Regions from separate parts of the Dietzia cercidiphylli genome, predicted to be linked through region 1. Evidence: riboswitches for the same ligand, from Rfam matches in the RefSeq annotation. Region 1 holds a riboswitch; each other region holds the start of a gene.
What was found. A riboswitch is a leader RNA that binds a small molecule or an ion and turns the genes downstream of it on or off. The one in region 1 is predicted to bind cobalamin.
Positions count from the first base shown of each region.

Region 2: linked by a shared signal. The riboswitch ahead of ABD250_RS10025 (VWA domain-containing protein) and the one ahead of cobN (cobaltochelatase subunit CobN) in region 1 are both predicted to bind cobalamin.
Region 3: linked by a shared signal. The riboswitch ahead of ABD250_RS09990 (energy-coupling factor ABC transporter permease) and the one ahead of cobN (cobaltochelatase subunit CobN) in region 1 are both predicted to bind cobalamin.
Region 4: linked by a shared signal. The riboswitch ahead of ABD250_RS17375 (ABC transporter substrate-binding protein) and the one ahead of cobN (cobaltochelatase subunit CobN) in region 1 are both predicted to bind cobalamin.

Region 1 is NZ_BAAAQG010000012.1:162,981-170,065, reverse strand. Features, by position in the region: gene bluB (5,6-dimethylbenzimidazole synthase) at 224-898, opposite strand; gene ABD250_RS13045 (precorrin-2 C(20)-methyltransferase) at 895-2,442, opposite strand; gene ABD250_RS13040 (precorrin-8X methylmutase) at 2,439-3,104, opposite strand; cobalamin riboswitch at 3,158-3,272, opposite strand; gene ABD250_RS13035 (nitrite reductase) at 3,272-4,141, opposite strand; cobalamin riboswitch at 4,223-4,415, shown strand; gene cobN (cobaltochelatase subunit CobN) at 4,407-7,085, shown strand, end outside.
Region 2 is NZ_BAAAQG010000009.1:14,685-21,769, reverse strand. Features, by position in the region: gene ABD250_RS10040 (ABC transporter substrate-binding protein) at 1-127, shown strand, start outside; gene ABD250_RS10035 (cobyrinic acid a,c-diamide synthase CobB) at 219-1,721, opposite strand; gene cobO (cob(I)yrinic acid a,c-diamide adenosyltransferase) at 1,715-2,329, opposite strand; gene ABD250_RS10025 (VWA domain-containing protein) at 2,329-4,545, opposite strand; cobalamin riboswitch at 4,568-4,754, opposite strand; gene cbiT (precorrin-6Y C5,15-methyltransferase (decarboxylating) subunit CbiT) at 4,843-6,105, shown strand; gene ABD250_RS10015 (cobalt-precorrin-4/precorrin-4 C(11)-methyltransferase) at 6,102-6,869, shown strand.
Region 3 is NZ_BAAAQG010000009.1:7,345-14,429, forward strand. Features, by position in the region: gene ABD250_RS09955 (CGNR zinc finger domain-containing protein) at 1-261, opposite strand, end outside; gene ABD250_RS09960 (hypothetical protein) at 308-517, shown strand; gene ABD250_RS09965 (BLUF domain-containing protein) at 531-956, opposite strand; gene ABD250_RS09970 (hypothetical protein) at 997-1,200, opposite strand; gene ABD250_RS09975 (energy-coupling factor ABC transporter ATP-binding protein) at 1,547-2,347, opposite strand; gene cbiQ (cobalt ECF transporter T component CbiQ) at 2,344-3,072, opposite strand; gene ABD250_RS09985 (energy-coupling factor ABC transporter substrate-binding protein) at 3,088-3,450, opposite strand; gene ABD250_RS09990 (energy-coupling factor ABC transporter permease) at 3,447-4,187, opposite strand; cobalamin riboswitch at 4,224-4,436, opposite strand; gene ABD250_RS09995 (P-II family nitrogen regulator) at 4,457-4,747, opposite strand; gene ABD250_RS10000 (sodium-dependent bicarbonate transport family permease) at 4,762-5,781, opposite strand; gene ABD250_RS10005 (helix-turn-helix transcriptional regulator) at 6,059-6,361, shown strand; gene ABD250_RS10010 (SRPBCC family protein) at 6,764-7,085, shown strand, end outside.
Region 4 is NZ_BAAAQG010000024.1:122,069-129,153, forward strand. Features, by position in the region: gene ABD250_RS17345 (MBL fold metallo-hydrolase) at 249-1,097, opposite strand; gene ABD250_RS17350 (tetratricopeptide repeat protein) at 1,094-1,276, opposite strand; gene ABD250_RS17355 (GyrI-like domain-containing protein) at 1,447-2,082, shown strand; gene ABD250_RS17360 (sugar porter family MFS transporter) at 2,281-3,714, opposite strand; gene ABD250_RS17365 (SgcJ/EcaC family oxidoreductase) at 3,892-4,266, shown strand; gene ABD250_RS17370 (Lrp/AsnC family transcriptional regulator) at 4,301-4,582, shown strand; cobalamin riboswitch at 4,740-4,861, shown strand; gene ABD250_RS17375 (ABC transporter substrate-binding protein) at 4,978-5,982, shown strand; gene ABD250_RS17380 (FecCD family ABC transporter permease) at 5,984-7,085, shown strand, end outside.

The DNA of each region.
Region 1 (7,085 bases):
GTCGAGGTTCAGGGGTTCACCTCCTCGCAGTGAGGACCCGGAGTGACTGGTCGAGGGCGTCCGCGGCCCACGGGATGTCCGAGCGGGTGAAGGGCAACGGTGGTCGCAGCTTGAGTACGTTGCCGAACGGGCCCGCGACCGAGGTCGCACACTGCCGCGCGGGCGGTCAGGTACGGATTCTGAGCGACTCGGTCCGCAACCGCGTTCTCACGCGGCCCCGGATCTACACCCAGTCGACCGACAGCGGCGACCTGCGTCCCCACCCGACGGTCTGCAACAACGGCTCGTCCAGCTCGAGGGCGGGGTGTCCCAGACACAGGTACGCCAGGGGCCGGGCCCCGTCGGGCACGGGCACGCTGTCGGAGAGGTGGTCGGGGTCGACGAGGCTCACCCAGCCCATGCCCAGGCCCTCGGCCGTCACGGCCAGCCACAGCAGGGTGATGGCGGCGACCACGCTGTACTCGGTGGCCGCCGGGACGCTCGTGGTCCCCAGGACCGGCCCGGCGGGCGGCCTGTGGCTGACGACCAGCCCGACCGGTGCCTGGAGGATGCCCTCGAGGCGCAGGGAGTCGTAGAGCGCGCGTCGCCGGCCGTCGAATCGCTCGGATTCCGCGCGGCGCACGGTGCGGAATCCCTCGTGGACGGCCTCGCGCACGCCGCGGTCCTCGATCACGGTGACGTGCCAGGGCTGGCTCAGCCCGACACTCGGGGCCACCGCGAAGACCTCGAGGAGTCGATCGATGGTCTCGCGCGGCACCGGGGTGGGGTGGAAGTGCCGGTGGTCGCGGCGGGTGGCGAGGATCCGCCACAGCGCGTCGCGGTCGGGAGCTCCGATTCCGCCTCCGCCTTCGTCGCCGTCGTCGTCGTCGTTTCTCTCACCCCGTGGAGCGGCGGTCATGACCGCACGAACCGCGGACTCCACACCCGCCCCGACTCGGTGACGCGGGTCCCGGACGCGCCCACGATGAGCAGGCACTTCATGTCCACCGAGTCGCAGTCGAGCTCGGCGAGAGTGGTGATGGTCAGGGACTCCTCGGCCCGGCCCACGTCGCGGCCCACCACCACCGGGGTGGCCGGGTCGCGATGCCGGAGGAGGACGTCGCGGGCGGCGGCGACCTGGCGGGTGCGCGAGCGCGAGGCGGGGTTGTAGACCGCCAGGACCAGGTCCGCGGCGGCTATCGCGTCGAGACGACGGGAGATGACCTCCCAGGGCTTGAGCCGGTCGGACAGGCTCATCACGGCGAAGTCCGCGCCGATCGGGGCCCCGGCCCGGGCGGCGACCGCCTGGACGGCGGACACCCCGGGCGCGACCCGCACGTCGATGCGGGAGTACAGCGGGTCCTCGGCGGCCTCGAAGACCGCTGCGGCCATGCCGAACACGCCCGCGTCGCCCCCGGAGACCACCGCCACGCGTTCGCCGGAGCGCGCGAGGTCCAGGGCGAGCCTGGCCCGGTCTACCTCGACGGTGTTGCCCGAGCAGTGCCGGGTGAGCCCGGCGCGCTGGGGGACGCGGTCGACGTAGGGCGCGTACCCGACCACGTGGTCGACGTCGGCGAGCACGCGCTGGGCCTCGGCGGTGAGCCAGTGGTCCGGGCCCGGTCCCAGTCCGACCACGTGCAGCTCCCCGTCCGGGGCGACGTCGCGCACGGTCCCCTCACCCAGTGGCGAGGGGCGCCGCCCGAACGGGTCGACCTGCTGGGAGTCACCCGGGACCACGATGAGCGAGAAGTACGGCACGGTCGCCGGATCGACGTCCCGCACCGGGTGGTGCACCTCGGCGTCGGTCGAGGCGCGTTCGACGTAGACCGCTCCCTCGAGTCGTCCGGCGGCCTCCAATGCGCGGCGCACCGCCGGGAAGTTGCGTCCGAGCTTCATGATGATCGCCCCGTCGGTGTCCGCGAGGCGGCGGGCCAGCTCGGGCTCGGGCAGGGTCCCGGGCAGCACGGTGAGCACGTCCGTCTGGCGGACCAGGGGGGTGGCCGCGGCGGCGGTCGCGGCGGCGAACGCCGGGATGCCGGGCACGATCTCGGTGACGAACCGATCGGCGAGCTTGTCGTGCATGTACATGAAGGAGCCGTAGAACAGCGGGTCCCCCTCGGCCAGCAGGACCACGTCCCGCCCGGCCGCGAGATGGTCGGCCAGGCGTTGCGCGCTGCGATCGTAGAAGTCCGCGATCGCCCCCGCATACCCGCCGGGGTGATCGGTGACGCCCGTGGTCACGGGGTATTCCAGCACCTCCTCGATCGCACCGGCAGGGATCAGACCTGCGGCGATCCGCCTGGCATTGGACTCCTTGCCCCGCCCGGCGTGATAGGCCACCACGTCGGCGTCGCCGATCAGTCGGGCGGCCTTGAGGGTGATCAGCTCGGGGTCCCCGGGACCCACGCCGATCCCGGACAGTCGCCCCGCCTCGCCGGTCGTGCCCGCCGGACCGGCGCTCACTCGGCCACCTGCGCGAGGGCGTTGACGGCGGAGACCGTCATCGCGGACCCGCCGCGTCGCCCGTGGACGGTGACGAAGGGGACGTCGATCCCGTGGTCGTCCGCCAGGCAGGCCAGCGCGGCCTTGGACTCGGCGGCACCGATGAAGCCCACCGGGCACCCGACGATCGCCGCCGGGTGGGGGGCGCCGTCCAGCAGCATTTCGAGCAGGTGGAACAGCGCGGTGGGGGCGTTGCCGATCGCCACCACGGCGCCGTCGAGACGCTCACCCCACAGGGAGAGGGCGGCGGCGGAGCGGGTGGTGCCCATCTGCCGGGCCAGCTCGGGCACGCGGGGATCGGACAGCAGGCACACCACGTCGTTGTTCCGGGGGAGCCGGGACCTGGTGATGCCGGAGGCCACCATGTGGGCGTCGCAGAGGATCGGCGCCCCGGCCTCGAGCGCGGAGCGCGCGGCCCCCACCAGTCCCGGATGCACCTGCAGGTCGTCCACGAGGTCGGTCTGCCCGGTGCCGTGCACCATCCGGACGGCGAGCCGCTCGGCGTCCCGCGGGACGCCCGACAGGTCGGTCTCGCGCCGGATGGTCGCGAACGAGTCGACGTAGATCGCGGGCCCGTCGTCGACGTAGTCGTAGCGGCGTGGCGGCCTGGGGACAGCAGGCATGGGTCCTCCTCGGGGTTCTCGCCCCGGTCAGAAGTCTCAGGCGACGCGTCAGGGAGCGCGTCGATCCCTCGGCCAGTATCTGGCTTGGCGGCCCGTCGAGCGGGCCTCACAGTGGCGGAACCGCCCCGGACTCGCACCGGGTTCCTCGCCGTGGGACAGCGGCGAGTCTACGTGCGCACGGTGAGCACGCCGCGCCACGGGGTGACGATGAGCTCGGTGACGTCGTCGCCGGTGAGGCGATCGATCACGGCGCGGGTGAGGACACCGTCCCCGGCCCCGACATGCTCGATCCTTCCCGAGGAGCCGGGGACCGGTCCGTACGGCAGCGCGGGGATCGGGGTGGGGAGACGCTCATCGCCCGGGCGGGCGGCGGCGAGCGGCACCGGGAGTTCGCGCACGTGCCAGGGCGCGTCGGGGCCGGTACCCCGGGCGGCGGCGAAGTCGCGCGCCAGGTCGAGCAGGCGATCGGCCGCCTCCTCGAGGGGCACCACCGCCGACCAGTCCGCGCCCACCCGGAGTTGCACGGTGTCGGCGTCGAGGGTCGCCAGCCCCAGGTCGCCGGGGCGGTCCACGAGATCGCCGCGGCCGTCGTCGAGGACGAAGAGGAATCGGCCGGACAACCCGGCCAGTCCGGGATCCGCCCGGAGGCCGGCGTCGAGCCGGTCGGTCACGGGCCGGAGGTCGGCCCTCCCGCCGACCAGGCCGGTGAGCGGGGAGACGAGCACGTTGCGGACGAGCTCGTGCGACGGGGCGGGCAGCAGCCCGGTCGCGGCGAGGGCCGTCACGACGTCGTCCGCGAGCCGCCCGTCCCGGCTCATCGGCAGGGCCCGCAGCTGCAGGTTCGCGCGGGTCGTCACGTGCACGTCGTCGTCGCCGTATCTCGCTGCGACCCTGTGCAGCGCGGCGAGGGACTCCGGCGACACGCGCCCTCCGGGTACTCGTAGCCGGACCAGGGCGCCGTCCTCGGCGGGCCACGGGCGCAGCACACCGGGGCACAGGTCGGTGCGGGTGCGGCGGGTCGGTCCGGAAGCTCTCACGGGGCACAGTGTGGCAGCCAGAGGTGGCTCGCGGGGAGCGGGGAGCCGACGGCCGGACATCCGCGGGGGACCGGCGCCGGATAGGCTCGCCGGTGCCGTGGTGCTCGGGAAGCCGGAGGAAAAGCCGGCGCGGCCCTCGCCACTGTAGTCGCGTAAGTCGCGCACCCTCGTCCGTCCCAGAGCGGGGCGGAGACCACTGGGCCCAGGCCCGGGAAGGTCGGTCGCGCGGCGTCGATGCGAAAGCCAGGAGACCGGCCACGGCGTCATGTTCCACGAGGGTTTGGAGAAGAACATGCGCCATGACCGGCGTTCGGCGTCCCCTGAGGACGCCTCGGCACCATCAGATGACGCGGCATCGCCGGAGAACACGGCATCACCGGAGGACACGGCACCGCCTCGGCACTCGAGCCAGCCACCGCGCATCACCCTGCTGTCCACCTCCGACACGGACCTGCTCTCCGCGCGGGCCTCCGGGGCGGACTGGACGCTCGGCAACCCGTCCCGCCTGGACGTCGAGGCGGATCTGCCCGGTCTGCTCGACGGCGCCGACCTGGTGGTGGTCCGGATCCTCGGGTCGCGGCGGTCGTGGGAGCCCGGGTTCGCCGCGGTCATGGCCTCGGGGCGGCCGGTGGTCGTCCTGGGAGGCGAGCAGGCCCCGGACGCCGACCTGATGGAGCTCTCCACCGTCCCGATCGGCATCGCGGCCGAGGCCCACCGCTACCTGGCCGAGGGCGGCGAGCGGAACCTCGCCCAGCTCCACGCCTTCCTGTCGGACACCGTGCTGCTCACCGGGACCGGGTTCGCGCCCCCGGAGAGCGTCCCGGTGTGGGGGATGCCGCCGCGGCCGGGTGCCGCCGATTCCCCCGACTCCCCGGCGAGTGGTCACATACGACGCGATTCCCGGAACGGGACCTGGGAGAACGTGAGCGGAACTGACCAGTCGCCGGGCGTTCCCCGCGTGGACCAGTCGCGGCGCGTTCCCCGCGTGGGAGTGCTCTACTACCGGGCGCACGAGGTGAGCGGGAACTCCGGGTTCGCCCATTCGCTCGCCGACGCGATCGACGCCACCGGGCAGGCCGTCGGCGTGCCCGTGTTCGCCGGGTCCCTGCGATCGGCGCCCGACGAGCTGTTCGACGCACTCGGGACGCTCGACGCGCTGATCGTCACGGTCCTGGCCGCCGGCGGGACCACGCCGGGCGCGGTGAGCGCGGGCGGCGAGGACGAGACGTGGGACGTCGAACGGATCGCCACGCTCGACATCCCGGTCCTGCAGGGACTGTGCCTGACGTGGAGTCGGGAGGACTGGGAGGCCTCCGACGACGGCGTCAACCCGTTGGACTCGGCCAACCAGATCGCGATCCCCGAGTTCGATGGCCGGATCATCACCGCGCCGTTCTCCTTCAAGGAGATCGACGCCGACGGGCTGCCTCGCTACGTCGCCGACCCCGAACGCTGCGCCCGCGTCGCGGGGATCGCGGTCTCGCACGCCCGGCTGCGTCATGTGCCCGCGGCGGACCGCCGGATCGCCCTGGTGCTCTCGGCCTACCCGACCAAGCACTCCCGGATCGGCAACGCGGTCGGCCTGGACACCCCCGTCTCGACCATCCGACTGCTGCGCCGGATGCGCGACGAGGGTTACGACCTGGGCCCCGACGACAGCCCGATCGCCCGGTTCCTCGACGTCGCCGACAGTGGCACCGACAGCACCTACGCCGACGACACCGCCGCCGGCGACGCCCTGATCCACGCCCTGATCGCCGCGGGCGGACAGGACGAGGAGTGGCTGACGAACGCCCAGCTCACCGACAGTCACGTACGGATCTCCACGGACGACTACCTCCGGTGGGCGGCGGACCTGCCCGAGTCGCTGCGCTCGGAGATGGTCGAGGCCTGGGGGCAGGCGCCCGGTCAGCTGTTCGTCAACGACGCCGGCGAGATCGTCCTGGCCACCATCCAGGCCGGCAATGTCGTCCTGCTGATCCAGCCGCCCCGCGGGTTCGGTGAGAACCCGGTGGCGATCTATCACGATCCCGAGCTGGCGCCCTCGCACCACTATCTGGCCGCCTATCGGTGGCTCGCGCGGGGTTTCGGCGCCCACGCGCTGGTCCACATCGGCAAGCACGGTTCGCTGGAGTGGCTGCCGGGCAAGAACGCCGCGCTGTCGGCCGCGTGTGCGACCGACGCGGCGATCGCCGACATGCCGTTGATCTACCCGTTCCTGGTCAACGACCCCGGGGAGGGCGCCCAGGCCAAGCGCCGCGCCCACGCCACGATCGTCGACCACCTGGTGCCGCCGATGGCCCGCGCCGAGTCCTACGGCGACATCGCCCGCCTCGAGCAGCTGCTGGACGAGTACGGCAACATCGCGTCCATGGACCCGGCCAAGCTGCCGGCCATCCGCGCGCAGATCTGGACCCTCATGCGGTCGGCGCACATGCACGAGGACCTGGGCCTGGAGCAGCAGCCCGGGGACGAGGAGTTCGACGACTTCCTGCTCCACGTCGACGGGTGGCTCTGCGAGATCAAGGACGTCCAGATCCGCGACGGACTCCACGTGCTGGGTCAGGCGCCGGACGGCGAGGCCCGGGTAAACCTGGTGCTCGCCATCCTGCGCGCCTCGCAGGTGTGGGGCGGCGAGTTCGGCGCAGTTCCCGGTTTGCGCCGCGCCCTCGGGCTGGGGGAGGACGCCCCGACCCAGGAGGTCGACCGCGTGGAGGCCCGGGCCCGGGCGCTGGTCGAGGACATGGACGCCCGCGGGTGGGACCTCACGGCGGTGCCGCAGGTCCTGACCGCCGCGGGTCTGGATGACGACGACGAGGTCGGCCGCGTCCTGGAGTTCGCCGCCCGCGAGGTGGTGCCGCGTCTGGCCGCCACCGTCGACGAGCTGGATGCGGTGATGCACGCCCTGGACGGCGGGTTCGTGCCCGCCGGACCGTCCGGTTCG
Region 2 (7,085 bases), on a different contig from region 1:
GTCCCGCTCGAGCATCATCAACCGGATCGAGCCGGGCAGTCCCACGGGCCTCGTCCTGGAGGAGGAGTGGTACGAGGGACCCACGGCGGCCGACTTCGAGTACACGGAGGCGTGCTACCTGATGTGACCGCCCTGAGGTGATCCTCTCAGCGGATACCGGCCGCCCGTCGACCACTGTCGACGGGCGGCCGGCTCGTTGAGGGACGCTCCCCCGCACGTCACCCGGTGGAGCGCATCGCGTCCCTGCGGCCCTGCGCATCGTGAGTTCGGGCGACGCGGGCGACCTCGGCCGCGAACCTCGCGGCCATCGCGGGGTGCCCGGCCCAGTGGGTGTGGAGGTACGACGCGTGCAGGGTCGGGGTCGCGAAGCCCTCGACGCGATCGGCCCACGTCCATGCGGCAGCTGCGCCGGACGTGCCCGCGCCGGCGTCCCCGGAGCCCACGCCGGCCGCACCGGAGCCCGGGGTGACCGTGGTGCGGTGGAACTCGTGGCCGGTGACCTCGGTGCCCGCCACCGTGAGGAGGTTCGTCGACCCCGCGGTGACGCGGCGGTAGCCCAGCGTGAGGCGCGGGGACATCGCCGCGTCCGCCGGCACCGCCCCGATCATCGGGGCGCCGTCGAGGGTGCGGCAGAGGTAGAGCAGTCCCGCGCACTCGGCCACGGTGGGCACACCGGCGCCGAGGGCGGTCCGCAGCGCCGTGAGCATCGGGCGGTTGGCGGCCAGTCCCGCCGCGTGCACCTCCGGGAACCCGCCGCCGAGGTAGACGCCGGCGGTGCCCTCGGGCAGGGCGGAGTCGGCCAGTGGGTCGAAGACGGCCACGTCGCACCCCGCGGCGTCGAGCAGTTCGACCGTCTCGGCGTAGCGGAAGGTGAAGGCGCGGCCCCCCGCCACGGCGACGACCGGTCGCCGGGGCCCGGACAGCGCCAGCGCCGGCGGTCCCGAGTCGGGCAGGCCCCCGACCAGTGCCTCCTCCGCGGACCAGGCCGGACCGGACAGCGCCGGCGCCGTGTGGGCCAGTCGCATCACCGCGTCCAGGTCCACGGAGGCGGCCAGGCGATCCGCGAGGTGGTCGAGGCTGCCGGCCGCCCCCGGTCGCTCGGCCGCGGGGACCAGGCCGAGGTGGCGGGACGGGGCGGTGACCTCGTCGTCCCGGCTCAGCACCCCGAGCACGGGGATCCCCAGTGGCTCGAGGGCGCGGCGCACCTCGTCCGAGTGCCGGACGGAGCCGGCCTTGTTGAGGATCACGCCGCCGATCCGGACGGACGGGTCGAACGTCGCCATCCCCAGCACCACGGCCGCGATGCTGCGCGAGGCGTGGGAGATGTCCACCACCAGCAGGACCGGGGTGTCGGTGAGGCCGGCGACGTGGGCGGTGGAGGAGAAGCCGTCGCCCCCGATCTGGCCGTCGTACAGGCCCATCACGCCCTCGATCACCGCGACGTCGGCCGGCCGCGGCGCGGCCTGCGCGCCGTGTAGCAGGAGGGGCACGATTCTGTGCTCGCCGACCAGGTGCGGGTCGAGGTTGCGGCCCGGCCGCCCCGTCGCGAGCTCGTGGTAGCCCGGGTCGATGTAGTCGGGGCCGACCTTGTGGCCCGAGACCGTCAGGCCCCTGCGCCGCAGGGCCGCCATGAGCCCGGTGGCGACGGTGGTCTTGCCGTGACCCGACGCCGGAGCGGCCACCACGAGCCGGGGCAGGTCGGTGCGCGATCCGGTCACCATTCGATCCCCCTCTGACCCTTCTGGCCGGCGTCCATCGGGTGCTTGACCTTGGTCATCTCGGTGACGAGGTCGGCGACCTCGATCAGCCGGGGGGCGGCGTCGCGGCCGGTGATCACCACGTGCTGCCGACCGGGCCGCGAGGTCAGCGTCTCGACCACGTCCTCGACGTCCACCCAGCCCCACTTCATCGGGTAGGTGAACTCGTCGAGCAGGTAGAGGTCGTGCCGCTCGTCGGCGAGCCGGCGCTTGATCTCCGCCCAGCCCTCGGCGGCGTCCGCGGCGTGGTCCTCCTCGGTGCCGTCCTTGCGCGACCACGACCAGCCCGAGCCCATCTTGTGCCACTCCACGGGCCCGCCCTCACCGGTCTCGGCGTGCAGGCGGGCGAGGCGTTCCATCACCGTCTGCTCGCCGATGCGCCACTTGGCGGACTTGACGAACTGGAACACCCCGATGTCCCACCCCTGGTTCCAGGCACGCATGGCCAGGCCGAACGCGGCCGTGGACTTCCCCTTGCCGGGCCCGGTGTGGACCATGATCAGGGGCTTGTTGCGGCGTTGCCGGGTGCTCAGCCCGTCGTCGGGCACGCGGGCCGGTTGTCCCTGCGGCATCAGGCCACCTCTCCCTCTGTCAGCGCCGTGGTGCGGCGGTCAGGGGCCGTGTGGGTGCGGACGGTGCGGGTCAGTCCCTCGGCCGTCACCTCGCCCAGCGGGATGTGCTCGGCGCCCAGGTGCGTGGCGAGCTCGGAGGCCAGGCCCATGCGGAACCGGCCGCTCTCGCAGTCCACCACCACCGACGCCACGCCTAGGGAGGCCAGCCCGGCCGCCGCGGCGCGGGACCGGGCGAGGGCGTCCGGGCCGTGGGTGGCGCGGCCGTCGGTCACGACGACGACGAGGGGTCGCCGCTGCGGATCGCGGACCCTCTCGACGCGGAGGAGCTCGGCGGCGGTGAGCAGCCCCTCCGCCAGTGGGGTGCGGCCCCCGGCGGGCAACTCGGCCAGGCGGGCGGCGGCCACGTCCACCGAGGAGGTGGGCGGCAGGGCGACCTGCGCGCCGGACCCGCGGAAGGTCACCAGCCCCACCTTGTCGCGGCGGCGGTAGGCGTCCAGCAGCAGGGAGAGGATGGCGGTCTTGACCTGCTCCATGCGGGTGCGCGCCGCCATCGAGCCGGAGGCGTCCACGCAGAACAACACCAGGTTGGCCTCCCGGCCCTCGCGGACCGCCGAACGCAGGTCGCGGGCGGACAGGAGCAGTCGCCCGCCGTCGCGGCCGGCCTCGCGGCCCCGCGCCGCCTGATGGGACGCGGCGGCGCGGATCGTGGCGGGCAGGTGCACGTCGGACCCGGTGAACCCGGCCGAGCCGGTGCGCCGGCCGGTGGTGGTGGTCGCGCGGGACCGGCGGCCGGAGACACCGTGGCCGGTCCCGGCGACGGTCAGCAGCCGCGTGCGATACGGGTCCGAGGCTGCCGTGACCGTTCCCGGCTCGGTCGCCGCGCCGCCCGGTCGGCCGTTCTCGCCGGCGTCGCGGTCCCCCTGCTGCGGGTCGCCGGTCTCGGTGCGGGTATCAGCGTCAGCGCCGGCGTCTGTGTCGTTGCTCGACTCCGACCTCGGCCCGTCCTCGTCCGCATCAGACTCGGTGCGATCGGTGCCCTCAGCGCCCTCGGTGTCTCCGGCGTCGCCCGGGTCCTCGGCTGATGCGCCGGACTGCGGGTCCTGCTGGCCGGTCGTGGAGTCGCTCGTGTTGTTGTCGTCGTCGTTCTTCGTGTCGTCTTCTCCCGGGCCGTCCGTGTCGGGGCCGTCGTCTCGCGGATCGGGCTCGTCGTCGTCCCCCAGGAGGCGGTCGAGGAGGTCCTCGTCGAGCCCCGGGGCGTCGAACGGTGCGCGGCGACGGCGGTGGGGGAGCGCCATGCGCGCGGCCACGCGGATGTCGGCGCGGGTGATGCGGGTCCGGCCCTCCCAGGCGGCGTGGGCGGCGGCCGTGCGCGCGGTGACGATGTCGGCGCGCATGCCGTCGACATCGAAGCCGGCGCAGACGGTCGCGATCGTGGTCAGCGCCCAGTCGGTGAGCTCGATGCCGCCCACGCGCTCCCGGGCGGCGACGATCCGCTCGCGCAGGGCCAGCTCGTCCGCCGCGAACGTGGCGGAGAAGCCCTCCGGGTCGGAGTCGAAGGCGACCCGGCGGCGGATCACCTCGGCCCGCAGCGCCGCCTCGCGCGGGGCGGACACCTCGACGGTGAGGCCGAAGCGGTCGAGAAGCTGGGGCCGGAGTTCGCCCTCCTCGGGGTTCATGGTGCCGATCAGGACGAAGCGGGCGGCGTGCTCCACCGACACCCCGTCCCGCTCGACGGTCACCCGGCCCATGGCGGCGGCGTCGAGGAGCTGGTCCACCACGTGATCGTGGAGCAGGTTGACCTCGTCCACGTACAGCAGTCCGCGGTGCGCCCGGGCCAGCAGGCCGGGCTCGAACGCGGTGACGCCCTCGCTCAGGGCCTTCTCCAGGTGCAGCGACCCGGCGATGCGGTCCTCGGTCGCGCCGATCGGCAGCTCCACCAGACGGACCGGCCGGTGCTCGGTGGGCGCGTCGTGGGGGATCGGACCGTCGGGGGTGTCGGTGCCGCGGTCGGACGGGGCGCTGGAGAACCTGTCACCGGCCACGACCTCGATCTGCGGCAGGATCCCGGCGAGCGCGCGCACCATCGTGGACTTGGCGGTGCCCTTCTCTCCGCGGATCAACACGCCGCCGGCCGACGGCGAGACCGCGTTCAACAGGAGGGCAAGCGCCATGTCGTCGGAACCGACGACGGCGCTGAAGGGGTAGTGCAGTGGCATGGGGGCTCCCGCTCTCGTCTGCCAGGCTGGTCAGCGCGAGGCCGGTCTCCGGACTTCCCGGCTCATCTCGGGCGTTCGCGCTGGACGCGTTCGCCTCAGAGGCCGGGTCACCGTAGCGGGCCCTGTGCCGGATTCTCACCGGCTTCCCTGATTCTCCCCTCCGCACCGCCTGGGGCGGGTCGTGGGGCACCTCGTGCTGTTGGGGTGTAGTTGTCTCTCCTGGCCGAGGCTACCCAGCGTCCTCGCGTTCCGGGCGGTCGGGCTCGGCGGGCGGGTTCGACGGTAGGGTTCCGCGTCATGAACGGACAGGTGGTCGTGGTGGGGATCGGCGGTGACGGCTGGGCCGGCCTCGACGAGGCCCGTCGCCGCGCCGTCCTGGGCGCCGACGTCCTGCTGGGCGGGGAGCGGCACCTGGCGATGATGCCGGACGAGGTGGTGGGCGAGCGCGTGGCATGGCCGCGGCCGCTGCGCTCGAGACTGCCCGATCTGCTGGCGCGCTACAGCGGCCGGTCGATCGTGGCCCTGGCCTCGGGCGACCCGCTGGTGGCCGGGGTGGCCACGACGTTGATCGGCCTGCTCGGCCCGGAGTCGGTGGAGGTGCTGCCGGCGGTGTCGTCGGTCGCGCTGGCCCGCGCCCGGATGCGGTGGCCAGCCGAGACGGTGGCGGTGCTGCGCGACCACCGCGAGCTCCCCGGTGTACTGGCGCCGGGGCAGCGGCTGGTGGTGTTGAGCGCCGACCGGCACACTCCTGGGGACGTTGCCAGGGCGCTCGCCGTCGCTGGTTTCGGGGACAGCGTGCTGACCGTCCTCTCCGATCTGGGGAGCCCGGCCGAGGCACGTCAGAGTTGTGTGGCGCGCGACTGGGATCCGGGCCGCGCGGTGCCCCAGCTGCACGTCCTTGCCGTGGAGTGCCTGGCCGGGCCCACCTCGCGCCCGCTCGGTGTGGCCCCAGGACTGCCCGACGACGCCTTCGAGAACGACGGCCAGCTCACCCGCCGCGACCTACGCGCCTCGGCTCTCTCGCGGCTTGCTCCGTCGGCCGGCGAACTGTTGTGGGACGTAGGCGCCGGCGCCGGATCGGTGGGCATCGAGTGGATGCGGGCACACCCGTCCTGCCGCACTGTGTCTGTAGAGGCCGATCCCGAGCGGGCCGCGCGCGTGGAGCGGAACGCCGCGCGGCTGGGGGTGCCGTCGCTGGAGGTCGTCCACGGGCGCGCGCCGCAGGCTCTCGAGGGGCTGCCGCAGCCCGATGCGGTGTTCGTGGGTGGCGGAGGCACCGCGCCCGGCCTGCTGCGGCAGTGTTGGGAGGCGCTGCGTCCCGGCGGCAGGCTGGTCGCTCACGCGGTGACGATCGAGACGGAGCGGGTGCTGATCGATGCCCGCGCGGAGTTCGGCGGTGAGCTCGTACGGTTCCACGTGGAACACGCCGACTCGATCGGCTCGTTCACCGGCTGGGCCCCGGCGCGGGCCGTGGTGCAGTGGTGCGCGATTAAGCCCTTCGCTGTTATGGCAGATTCCGCCGCTGCGGCGGACTCCGGGGAGACAGGGGAGACCTCGTGACAGTTCACTTCGTCGGGGCCGGCCCCGGCGCCGCCGACCTGCTCACGCTGCGCGCGGCTGCGGCCCTGGCCGCGGCGGACGTCTGCCTGTACGCGGGCACCTATCTGGACGACGGCGTGCTCGACCACTGCCGGCCCGATGCGCGGGTGGTGGACACCCAGCACCTGGACCTGGACGGGATCATCGCGGAGATCGTCGCCGCCCACGCCGAGGGGCTCGAGGTGGTGCGGCTCTGCTCGGGTGACCCGTCGCTGTACTCCGCGCTCGCCGAGCAGACCCGCCGGCTCGATGCAGCGGGCGTGCCCTGGGACGTGGTGCCCGGCGTCCCGGCCTACGCTGCCGCCGCCGCCGAGCTGGGGGTGGAGCTGACCGTGCCCGAGGTGGTGCAGTCCGTCGTGTTGACCCGCGTCCAGGCCCGATCGACGGTGATGCCGTCCTCCGAATCGCTGGAGAACTTCGCCGCCACCGGCGCGACGCTGGTGCTGCACCTGGCGATCACCCGGATCCGCGAGCTCGCCGAACGGCTGGTTCCCACGCACGGCGCGGACTGCCCGGTGGCGGTGGTGGCCAATGCGAGCCGCCCGCACCGCGTCGAGCTGCGGGGCACACTTGCCGACATCGCGGACGCGGTCGAGTCCGCCGGTCTGCGGCAGGCGGCGGTGATCCTGGTGGGCCGGGCGCTGGTCCGGCCGGGGGAGGCCGAATCGTGGTTGTACGCCTCGGATCCGGAGAGGGCGGCGAAGCGGCGGGGCGGGGCGGGGTAGGTGGAACTCAGAGTTGAAAGTTCGACCACAGTCACGGAGGCCGAGGTGCCAGGCTGTGCTCGTGGTTTCCGAGGGCGGCATCTACACTCGAGTCTCCCTGCGGGACGCTCATCCGGTCGATTACTGGGCGGGTAGACCCGGACTCACCATACCGGCTGTCCACTTCAGATCAGGGTGTGGTCGGTCCGTGAGGTAGCGGAAGACGTCTCTCCGAAC
Region 3 (7,085 bases), on a different contig from region 1:
GTGCCCGTCGTGCGTGCTCAGGGACGGCCTCGACGCGGCCGAGTCCAGCAGCTCGTTGATCGCGTCGCACGTGGAGTCCACGTCCGGCGCCGAGAAGGGTGCCCTCAACCACAATGCCCACTCCTGTAGGCGGGTCGACCTCGCGTCGTCGAGATCGGGCCTGCGGACGCCGTGGGCGCGAAGCACGCCGACGGCCATATCGGTGTCCCACTCCCGGGCGCCGAGTGAGGCAAGTTCCGCCGCGAGAGTCGGGCCGACCATATTGCCATGGTTGAACTGCACTGACCCATTGCACCACAGTCAGCGCATGACCACAGCAGCCTGTTCGCCCACCGACGTCGATCACGACCGCGACCACGACGCCCCCGTTCCGCAGCCTGCGGATCCGGACGCGCACCAGCACGAATGGCTGACCCGCTCCTCCCACCGCACCAGCGAGGGCACTGTGACTTACGAGTCCTGCCACTGCGGCGCGCATCGCGTCCTGCGCGCCGGCGTGCCCGTCGCCCGGGTGTAGGGAGAGGCGACGCTCAGGGCGAGGTCGAGATCGAGCGCTCCTTGACCTTGAACCAGATCGAGAAGTCCTCGGCGGCCCGACGTACGACGTCGTAGTTCGAGCCGCCGGTGAGATCGTTGAAACTGTCCCGCACGCCGTCGACTCCGGTCGACCGGGTCTCCTTGGGGATGCCGAAGCCCATCTTCCAGTCGGCGAAGCTGCGCTCGGCTGCAGGTTCCGTCAACAGGACCCGGACACGACTGTGCCTGTCATCGGCAGCGATGCGCGTCATCAACTCGTCGATCGCGGCCGGAGGGCCTTCGAGGAACTGAATGAAGCAGTTGTTCCTGAAGAGGAGGACACCGGTGATCCCGGCGGCACGATTGCGCTCCCGGGAGGTGAACAGAATGGACTCCAGATCACCCGGCAGCATCTTCCGCACCGGCACGCTCGTGTACACCAAATACTTCAGTTGTCCGCTCCCGGGCGACGTGGGGAACTCAGCGTCCAGCGACATTCAACTCTCCCTCGCTCGCATCGGAAAAGTACAGATCATTCAGGCTGGAGATCGCCTCGTCCAGGGATCCGGACTCGCCCTGCGGTCTCGACATCCTGTCGTAGCAGGTGAAACTGCCGTCAGAATTCTGATCGATGTACCCCACGAAGTTCCCGCGGAAACTACCGACGAAGAAGCTGTCTTCCACCTGGGACCATCGTATTTCTTCGTATCCTTCGATTGCCGAAGTCACTCCCACCCCTTTTCTTCCTTGACAAGGTGTTTCACCCACTGCCGTACACGTCGAGAAGAACGTGGCCCGAGCCACGTCACCGGGAGACGCTGCCGCCGCGCGCGGCCGAAACAGGGATGGGCACGCATCGACGTGTCACCCGATCCCACAGTGCTCTTCTTGCCTAAGAACTCACATCCTGCCGAAGCTATCCGTCATAGCGGCACACCGGGCCATCATGATGCGCGTCGGAAGACTGCGCCACCGATGGCATCGGTCGCGTCCGGAACACGGGCGAGTGCGATCCCGATGACGAGCGTGGTCAGACCTCTCCCGGCCGCGATACCGTCCGGCCCAGTCGGCGTGACACCGCGGCGCCCCACGGGGTGGTGAGCCGGGCCGCGGTGAGGAGGCCCTCGTCCTGCAGCACTCGGTGGACCGGGCCGCGGGTGAGCGCTCCGCCGGAGAGCACCACCGCGTCGTCCGCCCAGGCCCAGGCGAGGTCGACATCGTGCGTGGCCATGAGGATCGCGGCCCCCGCGGCGCGAAGCGACTCCAGCGCCGCGAGCAGGTCCTCACAGGAGAGCGGGTCGAGCCCGGCCGTCGGTTCGTCGAGAAGCAGGACGCGAGGCCGCATCGCCAGCGCACCCGCCAGGGCCACCCTCTTGCGCTGCCCGAAGGACAAGTGGTGGGGGACGCGGTCGGCGAGGTCGGTGATCGCCAGCGCCGCCAGGGCCTCGTCGACCCGGTGGGCCACCTCGGCGCGATCCAATCCGAGGTTCACGGGGCCGAAGGAGACGTCGGCCCGCACGGTCGTGGCGAAGATCTGGTCGTCGGGTTCCTGGAGCACCATCTGCACCGACTGCCGCAGGCGGGTGCGGTCGGCGCGGCGGTCCCGGACCCGCTCCCCGTCCAGCTCCAACTCCCCGGCCTCGAGGCGGTTCAGGCCCACGAGCAGCCGCATCAGGGTGGTCTTGCCGCTGCCGTTTCCACCGAGAAGCGCCATCTTCGCCCCGGCGGGGATCGTCAGGTCGGCGCCGTCGAGCACGGTGTGGGTGTGACCGCCGAGGGCATCGAGACGCCGGTAGGAGAACCGGGCACCGCGCAGCGCGAGGACGGTCACGTCATGACCCCCAGTATCGAGACGGACACGAGAACCAGACAGATGACGAGCACGCGGGTGGCCGAGACCGGGTCCGCCTCGGCGAGCACTGCGGTCTGGCCGCGCTCGGCGCGCATGGACATGGCGTCGTCGATCGCCCGTGCCCGCCTGACGGACAGGACGAATACCGAGGCGAACTGCGTCCCGACCGAGCTGATCGCGGCCCGGGCGGTGCGGTGTCCGAGCCTGAGGTCGTGGGAATGCCGCAGCGTGCGCGCGGAGTCGATGAGCAGGCCGATGAGCCGGTAGGTGGTGTCCACGACGTGAGCCAGCGGGGCGGGCAGTCCGGCCCGCCGGCCGGCGGCCAGGAGGTCGGCGACGGGCGTGGTGCACGCCAAGGTGATGGTGGCGGCCGTCGCGGCGATCGCCCTGCTCACCGTCCGCCAGGCGGTGTCGACCCCGGCCGGATCCACCACGAGGCGCCAGTCCACCAGGTCCAGCACGAGGGGACCGATTCCCAGGGCCAGGAACGCGACGGGGGCGAGCAACGCCGCGAGGTAGATCCTGGCGGGGACGCGGGCCAGCGCCAGGGCGCACACACAACAGACAGTCAGGATCGCCACGTGGCCCACCGGTGGCGGCACGAGCAGTGCCGCCACCAGCAGACCGCCGAAGAGCAGCAGCTTCTCGACTACCGGGAGGTCCGACCAACGGTTGTGGGACGCCGCGAGTTCGAGTGGGTTCACCTAGGGCTCGGCCGGTCAGTGCCCGGCCGGACCCGTGGCCGCCGCCGACGGGGTCGCCGCACCCGTCACGCTCTCCCGACGCTGCCTACTACGTGTCCGCAGGACGCCGAGTCCGTAACCCACGATCCCGCCGCCGATCCCGGCCTGGAGGGCGAACACCCCCGATTCGACCTCCCCCGGCAACTCGGGCAGAAGCGGCTCGAACCATGGCTCGTAGTCGGGAGAGACCTGGCTGATCGTCCCCTCCGCCTGCCCGTCCGCACCCTCGAACTCGCCGCCCGCACCAGCGCCATAGACCAGGGAGAACACCGCGATCGCGAACGCCACGGCGACCAGCCCCACGAGCACCCACACGCTGACGTGCTTCTTCCCGCTCATCGCACCGACTCCGTGGCCTCGACCTGATCGGTACGGTCCTCGAGATGCGCGAAGGTGCCCGCGCCGGCGAGTCGCGCCCTCCGGAAGAAGCCCACCAGGTCGAGCTCACGGGAGGCGATTCGCAGGAGCACGCTGACGATCACCACGACGATCAGAGCCTCGACGACCGCCAGCGGGATCTGGGTGATAGCGAACACGGCGAGGAACTCGGCCATCGAGAACCACAGGCCGTGCTCGGCGCTCGGGAACGCCAGCGCGAGCTGGGCGCTGGTGACGAGATACGTCACCAGGTCGGCGAGGAACGCGGCGACGAAGACCGCGCCGAGCAGCGGCACCGCGACCCGTCGACACAGGACGAACGCCCCGTAGGCGACCCACGGCCCGGCGACCCCCATGGAGAACACGTTCGCGCCGAGCGTGGTGATGCCCCCGTGCGCGAGCAGCAACGCCTGGAAGATCAGCACCACGGTGGCGACGAAGGCCATGACGGGTGGCCGGAAGATGATCGTCCCCAGCCCGGTCCCGGTGGGGTGCGAGCTGGAGCCCGTCACCGACGGGAGCTTGACGGCCGACATGACGAACGTGAACGCCCCGGCCACGCCGAGCAACACGCCCGCCTCCGGTGTCCGACGGACCGTCCTGATCACCTCGCGCGCGCCGTGGATGACGAACGGTGCCGCGACGGCCGTCCATGCCACGGCGTGCACCGAGGGGAGGAAACCCTCTGCGATATGCATATGCCTGAGACCTTTCTGCCCGTCACCTCGCGGGCACTCGTGGTGGCAGCCACGGCCGGTCTCCTGGCTCACGGGTTCCCCCGGCCCACCCCCGGAAGGGATGGACCGGATCGCCGCCGGTCCGCCTTCCCACCCACACAACGCGTGCGAGCAGTGGCACAGAGGACTGGCGACATCATCCGTTCACAGTGGCGAGGGCCGCCCCGGTCTCACACCGGGTTCCCGAGCACCGCAGCTGAGCAGATCCTAGCCCCCTCCCGGGGGCCGACTCAGTACCGCACCGATTGGGCGTCCGAGACCAGGCACATGCCCCCGACGGACTGCAGGAGGGGCCGCAGCGACCGGAGGACCTCGTCGATCCGGTCGGGGTCGACCGCCACGAGCACGAAGGTGTTGTCGAAGGTGGAGAAAGGGTCCCCACCGCGCTCACCGTGCTGTCCCCGCCCGTAGATTCCCGGGATCACGGTGCGATGGGTCAGGCCCAGCGAATCCAACGCGCCGAGGAACCTCCCGGCGACCCCGGACTCCACTACCAGTTCGATCCTTTTGACGTCTTTCATGGGATCTCCTCGCCTCAGGCGCCCAGGTACTGGGCGACGGTGTAGTAGAGCGGAATGCCGAGGACGATGTTGAACGGGAATGTCACGGCAAGGGCCATTGTGAAGTACCGGGACGGCCGCGCTTCGGGGATCGCGTAGCGCACGACGGCCGGCACCACGATGTAGGACCCGCTCGCCGCGAGCACGGCGAGCATGGTCAGGTCGCCGACCGGCAACCCGGCCAGACTGCCCAGGGCCAGCGCCATCGATGCTCCGACCAGGGGCATCACGATGCCGAACCCGATCAGGAACGGGCCCACGTCCCGGACCTCGCGGAGCTGACGGGCGACGAGCAAGCCCATCTCGAGCAGGAAGAAGGCCAGCAGCCCCTTGAACATGTCGTCGACGAACGGGGACATGGCCTCGCCGGCGTCGGCCCCCACCACGGTGCCGATCACGAGCGACCCGATCAGCAGCAGGTGCGCACCGTCGGTGAACGCCTCGTGCAGGATCGCCCGCAACGACAGGGGTGCGCCCGACACGGGAGAGGAAGCGCCGGCCCCCGCGTCACCCGCCATCTGGGCGGAACGCTGACGGGACCGTGCCCAGGTGGCCAGAAGCACCGCCATGATGATCGCGGGCGATTCCATCAGAACCAGGGCGACCGTCATGTACCCGCCGGGTTCCTCCCCACGGGCGGTCACGAACTGCGTCGCGGCGATGAAGGTCACCGCGCTGACCGACCCGTAGGTCGCGGCGATGGCGGCCGCATCGAACTCGTTCACCCTGCGCCGCAGGACCAGGAAGCCCAGCGCAGGGATCACCAGGGCCAGGAGGAGGGCGATGCCGATCACCGCCGCGGCGCGGCCGGTCAGACCGGTCTCTCGCAGAGCCTGGCCACCCTTGAACCCGATCGCCATGAGCAGGTAGAGCGACAGGAACTTGGTGACGGGGGCCGGGATCTCCAGGTTGGAGCGCACAGCGGCGACGAACAGCCCCAGGAAGAAGAACAGGATCGGCGGGTCCGTGAGGCTGCCGAGAATGCTGAGGTCCATCGAGTCTCCCCTGATCTGTCCGGAGTCCGTGCGCCGCCGAGCGGGACGAGCTGATCTCCGTCGTGGCGCGCTAGCCGCCTGTTCCGAGCGAGTAACGGGAACGACAATACATGACTTTCACGACATGTTTTGCAACAGCCTAAATCGGTGTCGCGTGTTGTGGCGCGGCGCGCGGACCGGGCCCGCGGTGGGACGGGCTCCGTGCACGCCCACATGCGTACCGTGATTCACGTAAGGCAAAATGGCACTCGGAAGTCGTCGGTGATGGGGTGGCGTAGTGGCAGAGTGGACGTTTCTCACCAATCACGCGCACGTCCTGTTGTGCATCGCGCAGGACTCCGAGACGCGACTGCGCGACATCGCCGATGCGGTCGGGATCACCGAGCGCGCCACCCAGCGGATCGTGGCCGAACTGGAAGAGGCCGGGTACCTGCAGCGCATCCGCGACGGGCGCCGTAACCGCTACAGCCTGAACCGAGACCTGCCGCTGCGCCATCCACTCGAACGGGACCACATGGTCGGGGAGATACTCAGCGTGCTGGGGGCCCCGCGAAAGGGTGCTGGCGACGGCAACGAGTGACCCGTCGGCACTGATCGTGGCGCCCCGACAGCGTGGTCGACCACTACTAGAGGCCCCCAGGGGACGATCTGTTCGGCTTCTCTCTGCAGTTGATCGAGTTCGGAGATGTCATAGGGGCTGAGCACATCCACCGTCACCACGTCCGGACGAACGGTCGCTTTCTGCACCACCGCGGATTCGGTGTTGCTCAGCCAGCGTCCCGGACCTGCGCGGCCCACACCCTCGTAAGCGAGCTCGTCGACATGGGGACCAACACCACGACGAAGAGCAACGTCACTACGGGGTACGCCCTACGCGACGTACTGTGTTGCGAAGCGGTCCGACCTTGCACTGGTCGCAATTCCGGTCACGCCAGAGTGTTCACCACACCCAGCGCGGCTCAACCCGCCAAGGAGGCATGGCATGAGCACTACCCGCGAGCTTCGCGCCGAGGTCGAGGTCGACGCCCCCGTCGAGCGCGTGTGGGAGGTCGTCACGGATACCTCCGTGCTCGTTCGGTCGTCGCCCGAACTCGTCGCGATGACACCGCTGCTGCCGGGAGGCTTCCGGAAGGGCCAGCAGTACATCGGCTGGAACCGCCGCAAACTGGTCGTCTGGCCAACCCGAAACGTTGTGATCGAGTTCGAGCCACACAAGCGTGTCGCCTGGGACACGAAGACCAGCGGCGCCCGCTGGGCCTTCGAGCTCCAGCCGACGCAGACCGGTACCAAGCTGGCCCAGCGTC
Region 4 (7,085 bases), on a different contig from region 1:
GGTGGTCCACGGTGTCCACCCTCCGGACCTCCGGGCGCGGGTCCTGTCGTATCCGACCTCATCGGTCCGTCGTGCGCCGTAGCGGTCGAGTCCGAGTCCGACCAGCATGGTTTGATCGAGGTCTACCGGTCCGACCATGGTAGACGCCGAGAATGCCAGTACAGCGGCCCTCAGGAGCCGTCGTTGGTTGGCGTCGGCGCACTCGCGCAGATCACAGCCGCAGAAGGCTCAGAGTCCGTACCCACCTCCTAAGTGAGAGCGTCGTACTCGCCGTCGACCCACCTGGCGTACCGCTCGGCCGAGCGTTGGACGGCGGCGCCGGCGTCGCGGGGGACGCAGCCGCCGAAGTTCGCGTAGATCCGGTCGACGTCGTAGCGCGAGACGTGCTCGGCGATGCGCCGGACCACCGCGCCGGACAGGGGCATCCAGTTGGGGAACGAACGCATGAACGTGACCCAGCGCGGATCGGCGACGGTGCCGATGGTGTCGCCCGTGAACAGCACCCCCCGGCCGTCGCGCGCGGTCCAGTGGACCACCGCGCTGCCGGGGAAGTGGCCGCCGGGCTGTGAGGCCCGGACCCCCGGCAGGATCTCGATCTCCTCACCCGGGTGGCCGCCGCCCCACACCACGGTGTTGCGGGGCCGCAGACCGAGCCAGTGCTCGTCCGGTGCGGAGACGTAGACCGGGGCGTCGTCGAAGGCGGCCGACCACAGTGACTGGACCCCGTACATGTGCGGGTGGGAGGCGATGAGGGCGGAGATGCCACCCCATCCGCGCACCGCCGCGACGGCCTCCTCGCTGATGTGGTTCGGCGCCTCGACCATCACGTTCCCGTGGTCGGTGCGGATGAGCGCCGGCTTCTGCCCGATCCCGGGACAGTCCCGGTGGACCAGGTTGATCACGTCCGCCTCGCGCTCCATGAACTCGATGCGCGCGCCGCGCGCGGCCGACGCCTCGGGGTCGGTCCACCGCTGGCCGCCGGCGGGGACGAACTGGCGCTCATCGGCGCAGATCGGGCACACGTCGGGCACCGGCTCGGCCCGCTCGACCCCGCAGGTGGCGCACTGCGTCACCGATCCGGAGCCGGCGGGGGTCACGAGATGTCCCCCTCCGTGGCGACCTCGTGCCATTCGTCCCCGACCAACACCTGGAGGTCGCCGTTGACCGGATGGGCGTCGGGCTGCAGCGTCACGGCGTGCTCGAGGGCCTCCTGGGCGTTGTCGAACTCGCCCAGATCGAGGGTGCGGTCCGGCGTGCGGAGGCGGAATGTCGACATGCCCCCAGTGTCCCCGTCCGGCTGCGCGGGTGCACTCGTCGTGACCACCACCACGCCCCCGCCCCCGCCACCACGCCGCCGCCGGCCCTCGCCCACGCCGCCGCCACGCCCACGCCCACGCCACCGTGGCTGACCGGAACCCCTTCCCGGGCGCCGGCGACAGGAGCACAATGTGCAGCAGCATCGCCGCTCGAGGAGGACTCATGATGTCGTCGTCGTCCCCGGTCCCGCCCCGGGACCAGCCGCACGGTCCGCCCCCCGGCTACCCCGACCTCGGCCCGGAGCCCGTGGACGGCGTCCGCCTGTTCACGGTGCCCGCGGTGCCCACGGCGGTCGTCCGGGCGACGAACGTGCCCATGGCCACCATCAGCGAGTTCTTCGACTCGGCGTTCGGCACGGCGTTCCCGGCGTTGTTCGCCGCGGGGGTGACGCCGGCTGCCGCCGCGTTCGCGCTGTACACGAGGATCGCCCAGGAGCCGGAACCCATGGCGGATTTGGAGATCGGCTTCCCCCTGGACGAGCCGTTGCCCGATCGGGTGGGCGGGGCGTCGGTGGACCCTGGCGGGATGCGCGTGGTGGCATCCGAACTGCCGGCGGGAGAGGTCGCCGTGATGAGCTACCTCGGTTCCTACGACGGTCTGGGCGAGGCGTGGGCGGGGTTCATGGGCGAGATCGGCTCCCTGGGACGCGCCCCGGCGAATCCGTTCTGGGAGTCGTACGTCACCGAACCCACGCCGGATATCGACCCCGCGACCCTGCGCACCGATCTGTTCTGCCCGGTCCGGACGCCCGACGACGCGGCCTGATCGTCCCGGCCACCCGCCCGGCCCGCCCGCCCGACCCGCCAGCCACCCGGCCCGGCCCGGCCCGGCCCGCCACCCGGCCCGCGTCGAGAAGAGCGTTCCGCGCACCCCTTTCTCGGCCGATGTGTGCGGAACGCTCTTGGCGACGGGCCTGGCGGGGGCGGGGCGGGGGATCGGCGGAGCGCCTGCGCGGGGGCCGGGCTACTCCATGTCCTCCAGCGAGCGGCCGGTGGTCTCCGGGATGAACTTGGCCACGAACAGCAAGGACAGCAGCGCCGACACCGCGTAGAAGCCGTAGGTGAACGTCAAGCTGAACTCGGCCATCGGCGGGAACGCGGTGGAGACTGCGAAGTTCGCCAACCACTGGGCGGCCGCCGCCAGACCGAGCGCCGCCGTGCGGATGCGGTTGTTGAACATCTCGCCGAGCAGCACCCACACCGCCGGGCCCCAGGACATCCCGAAGAACACGACGAAACCGTTGGCGGCGATCAGCGCGACCAGCCCCTGGGTGTCGCCGAGTTGGGGAGCGAGTTCGCCGTCGGGCCCCGGACCCATCGTGGCGGTGCTGAACATCAGGGCCATCACCGCGAGCGAGACGGTCATGCCGACCGAGCCGGTCATGAGCAGCCTGCGACGCCCGATCTTGTCGATCAGTGCGATGGCCACGATCGTCACCACGATGTTGGTGACCGAGGTGATGACGGTCTGGGTGAGCGCATCCGCCTCGGTGAAGCCGACCGACTGCCAGAGGGACGTGGAGTAGTAGAAGATCACGTTGATGCCCACGGCCTGCTGGAAGACGGACAGCACGATGCCGATCCACACGATCGGCAGGAGGTTCCTGCCGCTCGGGGTGAGCATGTCCTGCCACGACCGCTTCCTGTCCTCGCGGACCGTCGCACGGATCTCCTTGATCCGGTTGTCGACGCCGCTGGACTGGATGGTGCGCAGGACGTCCCTCGCCTCGCCGACCAGCCCCTTGGCCAGCAGGTAGCGGGGGGATTCCGGGATCATGAGCGCCAGTACGCCGTAGGTGATCGCGGGGACCAGCTCGGTGAGGAACATCCAGCGCCAGGCCTGGATCCCCAGCCACAGCTCCTCGATCGCGCCTCCGGCCACGGCTGCCAGCCAGGCGTCGGAGAGCAGGGCCACGAAGATGCCGGAGACGATCGCGAGCTGCTGCAGTGACCCGAGGCGGCCGCGTATCGAGGGCGGGGCCACCTCGGCGATGTACGCCGGCGCGATGACCGAGGCCGCGCCGACGCCCAGGCCACCGACCACCCGCCACAGGATGAGGTCCCACGGGCCGAACGCGAGCCCGGAGCCGATCGCACTGACGGTGAACAGCGCCGAGGCCAGGACCATGACGCGGGTGCGCCCCCAGCGGTCGGCGAGGCGGCCCGCGAGATACGCGCCGGCGATACAGCCGAGCAGGGCCGAGGAGACGACGAACCCGGTGAGACCGGCGTTCATGCCGAAGGTCTCCTGGACGGCGTCCACCGCGCCGTTGATGACGGCGGTGTCGAAGCCGAAGAGGAACCCGCCGAGCGCGGCGACCAGGGAGATGATCACCACCCTGCCGGTGTGGAAGGACTCCTCGTCCGAGCTCCTGGCCGAGACGTTCCGTGTGGACATGGCGTACCCCGTTCCCGGGCCGGATGGACGTCCTGATGTCTGGTGAACGGAGCGTAGGCCCGCTACCAATGTGGCGCAAGTCACATATTCTTTATCGATTGCGGCGTACGAACGCTCTGATCGAGAACACGTTCTAGGCTCGAGGTGTCTCGTCGTCATACCGAAAGGGCCACCGCCGTGAGTGCCTCCCCCGAGCAGATCCGTGCCACCGCCGACTCCTACATCGCCGCGCTGGTCGCCGGCGACCTCGAGGCGGTCCTGGACCTCTACGCCGAGAACGCCACGGTCGAGGACCCCGTCGGCAACGGCACCGTCCACGAGGGCAAGGCGGCCATCCGCGAGTTCTACTCGTCCGTGGTGGCGCTGAAGATCGAGGGCGAGGTGCTCGAGGCGCGCGTGTGTGGCGACGACCTGCTGTTCAACTTCGAGATCACCACCCACTTCGACGCCGACTCCAAGGCCACCATCAACGTGTGGGACCTCATGACCCACGACGAGCAGGGCAAGATCCGGTCGATGCGCGCGTACTGGACGCCGGAGAACATGCGCTGAACCGGGGCCGCGCGACTGGACTACCCTTCAGGCCATGATCACCGCCATCGTCTTCGTCCACGCCGAGACGGCGCGCATCCCCGAGGTCGCCGAGGCGATCGCCGAGATCGACGGGGTCTCCGAGGTGTACTCGGTGACGGGCACCATCGACCTCATCGTGCTCGTGCGGGCCCGCCGCAACGAGGAGGTGGCCGACATCGTCTCCGACCGCCTGAACAAGGTCCCGGGCGTGGTCGACACCGAGACGCACATCGCGTTCCGCGCGCTGTCCAAGCACGACCTCGAGGCGGCGTTCTCCCTGGGGTACGACGAGTAGACGCCGATCCGCAGCGGCCCCGCGCCCCGCGCCGCGGCCAGCGCGCCCTCCGCCCGATGCCACCGCGCCCGGTATCCGGTTCCGCAGCGGCGGCCCCCCGTGGGTGTTCCGGGGAGGTGCCCCCGCGGCCGTCGAGGCGGATGTGCATACTGTCACCACGACTTGCTGATCTCCGGATACGCAGGGGAAGACCGGTGAGAATCCGGCGCTGACCCGCAACGGTGTGCCGTCACCTCGGTGACGACGAGCCCGATTACCTGCCCGGAGGTACGCGACTCTGTCCATCGCCGCGGTCTGCGATCCGGAGTCCTGCACGGTCGGTGGCCGGTGTCGACGGTCGCCCGCCTGCGGGTCTCGTGTGTTCGTGGGCACACGACACGATCCGAGGTCTGATCATGTTCCGTCGCCAGTCCAGGTCCACCACGGCGCTCGCCGCGCTGCTCGTCACGGGCGTCGTCGTCGCGGGCTGCTCCCGCGGCGAGGCTCAGGAGAGCGCCACCTCGAATGAGGCGTTCGCCGAGCCGGTGACCATCACCAACTGCGAGCGTGAGTCCACGTTCGACGCCCCGCCCGAGCGCATCATCACGATGAACGCCCACGTCACGGAGACCCTCATCCAGATGGGTGCGGGGGATCGGATCGTCGGCCGGGGCTATGCCGATCGCGAGGACGTCCTGCCGGAGGTCGCCGAGGAACTCGAGGCGATTCCCGGGTTGGCCGAGGAGTATCCCAGCTGGGAGCAGATCGTCGATCTGGAACCCGACCTCGTGGTGGCCGGCATGCGCAGCGCGTTCGACGAGAAGGAGGGCCGGAGCCGGGACGCGCTCGACGCGGCGGGCATCGACACCTTCCTGTTCTCCGAGTACTGCGGCGACGGGTTCCCGGACGTCTCCATGCTCGAGACCGACTTCTCCCAGCTGGGCCGGGTCCTCGGCGTCGAGGAGGGTGCGCAGCAGCTCACCGACCGCATCGTCGACCGGATCGAGTCGGTCCGCGCCACCCTGGACGAGGCCGGGGTGACGGGGACCCCGACGTTCTTCTACGACAGCGGTGAGGCGGAGCCCCTGACGATCGGCGGCGTCGGCATCGGCCAGCTGATCGGCGAGTACGCGGGAGCCGACAACATCTTCATCGAGGGCGACCGGCCCTACCTCAAGACCACGTGGGAGATCCTCGGCGAACGCCGACCGGAGGCGATCGTCGTGCTCGACTACGGGGCCACCAGCGCCGAGGACAAGATCGAGTACCTGCGCAACCAGCCCATCATGGCCACCACGCCGGCGATCCGCGACGACCGCATCGTGGTGGTCCCCCTGGCCGACTTCTTCGAGAGTTCGCGGATGGCGACCTCGGTGGAGACGATCGCCCGCGAGCTCCACCCCGACGCCTTCGGTGGCTGATATGGCGACGGTCGTCCACGACCGTGGCGGTGGCGCGGGCGATGCGGCGACACCGGCTCCGAGCCGCCCCTCGGCGTCGTCCCGCCTCCCGTCACCGTTCCGCGCCACGAGCCCGTTCCGCGCCACGAGCCCGGGCCGCGAGACCGGCCCGCGCCGCGGCAGGCGGCCACTCGGACTGGTCCTCGCTCCGCTGCTGGGGCTTCTCGCCCTGGCCGTGGCGGTGGGGGTCTCTCTGGGGTCGGTGTCCATCCCCCTCGGAGACGTCTGGGCGATCGTCGCCCACCGCGTGGCCCCGGGGTCCTTCACCCCGTGGTGGTCCGAGGCCCGCGAGGCGATCGTGATCGAGTCCCGGCTGCCGAGGTCGCTCATGGCGGCGGCGGTGGGCGCGTCCCTCGCGGTGGCGGGAGGCGTCGCCCAGGCGGTCACGCGCAACCCACTGGCCGACCCGTACCTGCTGGGGGTGTCGTCCGGGGCCGGCTTCGGCGTCGTCGTCCTGACCGTCCTGGGCGTGGGTGCCGGGATGTGGGGCGTCTTCACGCTCCCGATGGCCGCCTTCCTCGGCGCCCTGCTGCCACTGGCCGGGGTGGTCCTGGTGGCCCGTCGCGCGCACGACACCACGGCGATCGTGCTGGTGGGGGCGGCCCTGACGATGATGTTCGGCGCGCTCAACACGTTCACGCTGTTGGTGTTGGGCGACGACCACCAACTGGGCACCGTCATGCGCTGGCTGGCCGGCGGGTTCGGTGACGCCGGGTGGACCATGCTCCTGGCCCCGGTCTCGATCCTCGCTGTCGCGGGCGTCCTGGTGATGCTGTCCAGCCGCCACCTGGACCTCCTCCTGACCGGCGACGACGGCGCCACGGCCATGGGCATGAACGTCCCGCGGTTCCGGCTGCTCATGTTGCTGCTGGTCTCGATGCTCACCGCGGGGGCGGTGGCGGTCTCCGGGACCATCGGGTTCATCGGACTGCTCATCCCGCACCTCGCCGGGTACGTCACCGGGCGCACGTCGGCCCGGTTACTGCCGACGGCCGCGGTGCTCGGGGCGGTGGCCCTGGTGCTGGCCGACATCGCGGCCCGGTCCGTCAGCGACGGTGCCGAGC